One region of the Pseudorhizobium halotolerans genome, then DNA from elsewhere that is predicted to be linked to it. Evidence: predicted binding sites of a transcription regulator. Region 1 holds the regulator's gene; each other region holds the start of a gene.
The links. The regulator LexA, encoded in region 1, represses DNA repair genes until DNA is damaged. The targets are predictions, from matches to a motif close to TGTTCNNNNTGTGTTCNG.
Positions count from the first base shown of each region.

Region 2: FN060_RS02060 (ImuA family protein) is a predicted target of LexA. The motif match lies at 1,160-1,177, and genes of this name have one in related genera.
Region 3: FN060_RS10720 (putative DNA modification/repair radical SAM protein) is a predicted target of LexA. The motif match lies at 1,129-1,146, and genes of this name have one in related genera.

Region 1 is NZ_CABFWE030000005.1:464,887-467,149, forward strand. Features, by position in the region: gene FN060_RS07190 (ComEC/Rec2 family competence protein) at 1-1,064, shown strand, start outside; gene lexA (transcriptional repressor LexA) at 1,045-1,761, opposite strand; gene kdsA (3-deoxy-8-phosphooctulonate synthase) at 1,962-2,263, shown strand, end outside.
Region 2 is NZ_CABFWE030000001.1:439,420-441,682, reverse strand. Features, by position in the region: gene FN060_RS02075 (HpcH/HpaI aldolase/citrate lyase family protein) at 1-366, shown strand, start outside; gene FN060_RS02070 (DUF1737 domain-containing protein) at 363-569, shown strand; gene FN060_RS02065 (metallopeptidase family protein) at 594-1,031, opposite strand; gene FN060_RS02060 (ImuA family protein) at 1,198-2,121, shown strand; gene FN060_RS02055 (Y-family DNA polymerase) at 2,162-2,263, shown strand, end outside.
Region 3 is NZ_CABFWE030000005.1:1,184,274-1,186,536, reverse strand. Features, by position in the region: gene FN060_RS10730 (glycosyltransferase family 4 protein) at 1-428, opposite strand, end outside; gene greA (transcription elongation factor GreA) at 445-921, opposite strand; gene FN060_RS10720 (putative DNA modification/repair radical SAM protein) at 1,152-2,263, shown strand, end outside.

The sequences.
Region 1 (2,263 bases):
TGGCGGGGATTTTCGCCACCTCGCTGATCGGCGGCCTGTCGACGGCGATCTATTCGATGGAGCACTTTCACCGGCTTGCCGGCTATGGCCTGGCGGCCAACCTCGCCGTGATGCCGATCATCTCCTTCGTGGTCATGCCGGCTGGCCTGCTCGGTATGTTGTTGATGCCGCTCGGGCTCGACGCGCCCCTCCTGAAATTGATGGGTCTGGGGCTGGAGGCGGTCATCGCGGTCGCAAAGCACGTGGCTGCCTGGGGTGGAGACGTCGGCACCGGCCGGCAGCATCCCTGGTTCCTGTCGATCGCCTCGATCGGCTTCCTGATCGCCCTGTTGCGTACTCGGCTTAGGCTGGTCGGCGTGCCGATCATGGCGCTCGCCTTCGCGCTGAGCTCGCAGGCGAACCGATTGCCCCAACCTGATATTCTGATCTCCGACGACGGCGCGCTCGTAGCACTGCGGGGCAGCGTTCTTGCCACCAACCGTGCGCGCCCGCCAGCCTTCATCTTCGACCAGTGGCAGCGCGCCCTGCTGCTTCCCGAGCCCGTCGCTCCGGTCATGTCTCCGGCAAGTGACATTGGCATTGCGGCGGCAGGCGATCCTTCCGCGAAAGCCGCCCTGATCGACGAACAGCGTGACCGGATCCGGTCGGAAATGTCGTCGATGCTCGCTCTCGCCGCAGCTGATGCGGGTCGATTCCATTGCCTGCCCAAGCTGTGGTGCGTGGCGGTAGCCCATGAGGGCGGAGTCAGTATTGCCGTGGTCGAGGATCCGCGACTAGCAGGAAGCGCCTGCGATCTGGCGGCGCTGGTTGTCGCCCCTCGCGCGCGGTTCGACGAATGTCGCGCGGGTGCCGTGCTGCTGAACGCCGCAAGCCTGAGAAAGACTGGCGCGATCGAAATCTATCTGAACGGCAGTCCCGACCCGTCCCTGTGGCGGGTCAACGCGGCAAGTGCCGGAACCCGCCGTCCATGGACCAGCCACCGTCTCTATGACTGGCGAAATGACAGCTTCGACCAAACGCTTCCCTTAGCGCTGCTGCGAATGATCAGTGGTAGCGGCGGATGAGGCCGACGAGCTTTCCCTGAACCTTCACCCGATCGGCGGGAAGGATGCGAGTCTCATAGGCCGGGTTGGCAGCCTCCAGCGCGATCGAGGCACCGCGGCGGCGGAACCGCTTCAGCGTTGCCTCCTCGTCATCGACGAGAGCCACGACAATGTCTCCGGGGCTGGCCGTCTGGCCGTTGCGGATGATGACCGTATCCCCATCCAGGATCCCCGCCTCGATCATCGAGTCGCCCTTGACCTCCAGTGCATAGTGCTCGCCGGCGCCAAGCATTTCGACAGGAACCGCAATGTCGTGCGTATTGTTCTGGATCGCCGAGATCGGCACGCCCGCCGCGATACGTCCCATGACCGGCACGCTCGTGCTTGCGTTCTCGTTGCTTGCGGCGATCGGCGAGGGGGCCGGCGCCGGCTTCTGCTTGCCGAGGCTGCCCTCGATGACGCTCGGCGAGAAGCCGCGGCGCGGCTGCAGGCTGGTGCTGTAGGCTTCCGGCAGCTTTATGACCTCAAGTGCCCGCGCCCGATTGGGCAGCCGGCGGATGAAGCCGCGCTCCTCGAGCGCAGTGATCAGCCGGTGAATGCCCGACTTCGACGCCAGGTCGAGCGCATCCTTCATTTCGTCGAAGGACGGAGGCACGCCCGACTCCTTCATCCTCTCGTGAATGAAAAGAAGCAGTTCCTGCTGTTTGCGCGTGAGCATCCGGGTTCCCTGACGATGAAACAAATACGGAACAGACCATATATGTTCCGGGTGTGTTCCGCAAGGCTAAAGTTCCAGCTGCGTCGGCGTGCTTATGCCTTGGCTCCGTGACAGAGGCGGTGGTTGCTGTTATGGACATCGCGTCCGCCGCAGCCGGGTCCACGCGACGGAGCAGATGCCCGCTTGAAAGGAGTGCCGCCATGGACGTTAAGCCCAATCCCGAAGTTTTCGTGGGTGAAGGCCAGGGCCGCGTGTTGTTCTCCCAGCAGGCTCGCTTCTCGCTGATTGCCGGCCCCTGCCAGATGGAAAGCCGCGACCACGCCTTCATGATCGCCGGAAGGCTCAAGGAGCTCTGCGCCGAGCTCGGGATCGGCCTTGTCTACAAGTCCTCCTTCGACAAGGCGAACCGGACATCGTTGTCGGGTAAGCGCGGCATCGGCCTGGACAGCGCGATGGAAATCTTTGCCGACCTCAAGAGGGAATTCGGCTTCCCGGTTCTCAC
Region 2 (2,263 bases), on a different contig from region 1:
CCGTGGATGATGCAGGTGGTGCTGGCGGCTCGGGCCCACGGCCTGGATGTGATCGACAGCGTCTTCAACGATTTCCGCGACACCGGAGAATTAACGGTCGAATGCGCGCAAGGCCGTGCCATGGGTTTCGATGGCAAGATGCTGATCCATCCCGCCCAGATAGAGGTTGCCAACCGTGCGTTCGGACCGTGGGATGAGGAGCTCACGGAGGCCGAAGCAATCATCAACGCCTTTGCCGATCCGGCCGCGGAGGGCCTCAACGTCATCAACATGAACGGGAAAATGGTCGAGCGGCTTCACCTGGAACAGGCGGAACGGCTCATGGCCAAAGCTCGATTGATTTCTGAAAGAAAGACCAAGGCATGAAACTCTACCGCTTCCTGACAGGACCCGACGACGCCTCCTTCTGCCACCGTGTGACCGATGCCTTAAACAAGGGCTGGGAACTGCATGGATCACCCAGCCACAGCTTCAATGCCGCCGAAAACAGGATGTATTGCGGGCAGGCAGTCACGAAGACTGTCGAAGGGAAGGACTATCATCCGGACATGAAGCTCGGCGAGCAGTAGAGTTGGTTCAAGAAGAGGGGCGGATCAGCGATCCGTCGCCTCTTCGGCGCTCGCCTCGATCCGCTCCATATCGTCGTCGCTCAGACCGAAATGGTGACCGATCTCGTGGATCAGCACATGGGTGATGATATCGCCCAGCGTTTCCTCGTTCTCGGCCCAGTAATCCAGGATCGGACGGCGATAGAGCCGGATGCGGTTCGGCAGCTCGCCGGTCTCCATGGAAAAGCGCTCGGAAATGCCGCGCCCTTCGAAGAGGCCGAGCAGGTCGAAGGGCGTTTCCAGCGCCATGTCCTCGAAGATCTCGTCATCCGGGAAATCCTCGATCTCGATGGTCAGATTGGTCGTCAACGCCCGAAATTCTTCCGGCAGGTTGCCATAGGCTTCGATGGCCAACGATTCAAAAGCGCTGAGGGTCGGCGCGTGGCGATCCCGCCAATCGTCGGTTTGGTCTATACGGGCCATAGATGCTCCTTGTTGGAGCTCATATAATCTATTTCCGGAAATTTTCGAGAGGATTCATAGAGCTCCTGAGGAAGCCGGCTCTTCCCTTAAAATGGCTGTTGACTCTTCAGGAGAGCTCTGGAATCCATTAGAACATAAAGTGAACATATCGAATGGAGCTGACGCCATGGCCAAGCATGCCACGGCGCAGGAGAGACTTTTTGCCCTGCGTAAGACGATTGCCAAACTGGAAAGCAAGGCTCCCACGCTGATAAGCGAGGAGCAGGCGCGGGGTGAACAGAAAACCAACCATATCAGATTTCCCCATCGGCTTGCGATCGGCCTTCCAGACATGGATGCAGCACTGGATGGTGGCTTGCCCCTAGATGGCGTAACGGAGATCCGCACATCTGCCATGCGCAATGCCGGAGCAGGCAGTGGTTTTGTTCTGGCGCTGGCGACTCTTATCCAGCGGCAGGCTGAAGCCTCTGCCCTTTTGTGGATCAGCGACAGGTTCTCCAATGGCGAGGCGGGACTGCCCTATCCGGTGGGGCTTGCGCAATATGGTCTCAAGATAAAGCACTTCCTCCAGGCCACACCTCGAAAGCTGGAGGAGGCGTTGTGGCTGGCGGAAACTGCAGTAGCGAGCGGTGCGCTGGCCGCGACCATTCTCGAAATCAGAGGCAATCCTTCTGCATTCGGCCTGTCCGAGAGCCGGAGGCTCAGCTTGCGGGCAAAGGCGGCGAGGCGGCCGATCTTGCTCTTGCGGCATGCGGGCGAGGAAGAGGCGAGCAGCGCCGTCTTCCGATTCCGTGCCGAACCGGGACCCGCTTCGGAGCGAGTCCTTCTCAATGGAGCCATGCTTGGCGGCAGCATCGGCTTTCCAGTCTTCCGTCTGACGCTTGAGAAGAGCCGCAACCCGGCTCCGCTCTCTTTTACCCTGGAGTGGAATTCCCGTGACCGCCTATTCTCCCTCGCCCAGCCACCAGAGTCGTCTCGCCTTTCCATCAGCGGGCCAACGCATTCTGGCATTAGTCTTCCCGCATCTGCCGACGGACCGGATGGCACGCCGGCGCTGGGGCGGCTCGTGGCGTTTGGCCGGGCGTCCTGACCATCCTCCCCTGCTCTGTTCGGGCCGGCGCGACAATGGGGTGCGCCTCACGGCACTGGACGAACTGGCGGTGGAACTGGGCTTGCGGGAAGGTCAGGGTCTTGCCGAGGCGCGAGCCATACATCCGGCAATCGATGTCGCC
Region 3 (2,263 bases), 720 kb from region 1:
TCGAGGTCGATGCCATGCCGGATGACGGTATGGGGCACTTCCAGGAAGGAGCCGGAGCGGGCGCTGGTCGCAACCACCGCATCCATCCGGCGGATCAGCCACTTCGTATAGCGGGAGTGATGGCGTTGTGCCGCGGAGGTGAAGAGGAGCTTCAGCGGCATGCGCAGCACGGATCGCATCAGGATGCCGGGCAGCATTTCGCTGTTGCGCCGGGCGTGCCAGACCCGGAAACGCGCGCCCGCGGGGCGTTTCCAGAGCTCCGGCAGCTGCGTCCATCGCATCTTCGGCAGGCTGTCGGGAAGTCCAGGCCCCAGCGTGACAATGCCGCGGCCGAGCCGCACCTGTTCGGGCACGAGCTGGACAACGGTCGATGTCACGCCGGACAGGCGCCGCTTGAAGTGCGGCGCGATCACGGTGATGTCTCTCAGCGAGGACAAGGGGGCGTCAGCCCCAGCTGACGGAGAGGATCTCGTAGCCCTTGGAGCCACCCGGCGCATTGACCTCGATCGAGTCGCCGGCTTCCTTGCCGATCATGGCACGGGCGATCGGCGAGGAAACGGAAATCCGTCCCGCCTTCACGTCGGCTTCCTGGTCGCCGACGATCTGGTAGGTCTTTTCCTCCTCAGTATCCTCGTCAACCAGCTTGACGGTAGCGCCGAACTTGATCTTCGAGCCGGACATCTTTGAGAGATCGATGACCTCGGCGCGCGCGATCAGATCCTCGAGTTCGCTGACGCGGCCCTCGTTATGGCTCTGGGCTTCCTTGGCCGCATGGTACTCCGCATTCTCCGAGAGGTCGCCATGGGCGCGTGCCTCTGCGATCGCCTCGATGATGCGGGGACGCTCTTCCTGCTGACGCCAGCGCAGTTCTTCCTGCAACTGGGTGAAGCCATTCTGCGTCATCGGTACCTTTTCGACCATTTCCTTGCCCTTCACGATGCGACCGCGCTCGCCGCGGCCACAAAAAGAAACAGGTTCCGGAGTGAAACTTCGGAACCATCCACACATCAGAATTTCTGGAACTATAACAGAGATCATCGCGAAAGTTCCAGCAATTTCGAGATGGGGCAGGTTGTGCCGGTTTCAAGGTCCCGGCGGACTTGTCACCAGGACCTTGACCCCACGCAAAAGAACATATAGTGAACGCGCTAATGAAGAAGTCGCTAAAAGAACGATTGGCCATTCTCTCCGACGCCGCCAAATATGACGCATCCTGCGCCTCCAGCGGTACCGGCAAGCGCAGCTCGGAGGCTTCCGGCGGATTGGGGTCCACGGAAGGATCGGGTATCTGCCATGCCTATGCACCGGACGGTCGCTGCATCTCGCTCCTGAAGATCCTGCTCACGAACTTCTGCATCTATGACTGCGCCTATTGCATCAATCGCTCGTCCAGCAACGTCGAGCGGGCACGTTTTTCCGTGGAGGAGGTGATCTGGCTGACGCTGGAGTTTTACCGGCGCAACTACATTGAGGGCTTGTTCCTGTCCTCCGGCATCATTCGCTCCTCCGACCACACGATGGAGGAGATGGTGCGGATCGCTCGGGAACTGAGAACGACCCACAACTTCCGCGGCTATATTCATCTCAAGTCCATTCCCGAAGCGTCGCCGCATCTGATTGAGGAGGCGGGACTCTACGCAGATCGGCTGTCGCTCAACATCGAACTGCCGACCGATGCCGGAATCACTCGGTATGCGCCGGAAAAGCAGCCGGATGGAATTCGTCGCTCCATGGGCGAACTGCGGCTCAAGATCGAGGAAATGAGCGAGCCGACGCTGCAGACGAAGCGAAAGCGCCGTTTTGCTCCTGCCGGACAGAGCACACAGATGATCGTCGGCGCGGACGGCGCCAACGACGCAACGATCCTTGGGACGAGCGCGCGGCTCTATGGAAGCTATGGCCTGAAGCGCGTCTACTATTCCGCCTTCAGCCCAATCCCAGACTCGTCGAAGAACCTGCCGCTGATCAAGCCGCCGCTGATGCGCGAGCATCGGCTCTACCAGGCGGACTGGCTCTACCGGTTCTATGGGTTCGACATCGGCGAGATCACCTCGGCGCGCGCAGACGGTATGCTCGATCTGGATCTCGATCCCAAGCTCGCCTGGGCGCTGGGGCATCGCGACCGGTTCCCGGTGGATATCAATCGTGCCGACCGGGAAATGCTTCTGCGAGTGCCGGGGCTCGGCACCAAGACCGTTAAGGCAATCCTCTCGGCGCGCCGGTTTTCGCGGCTGCGGCTGGACGATCTGAAGCGGCTCGGCGT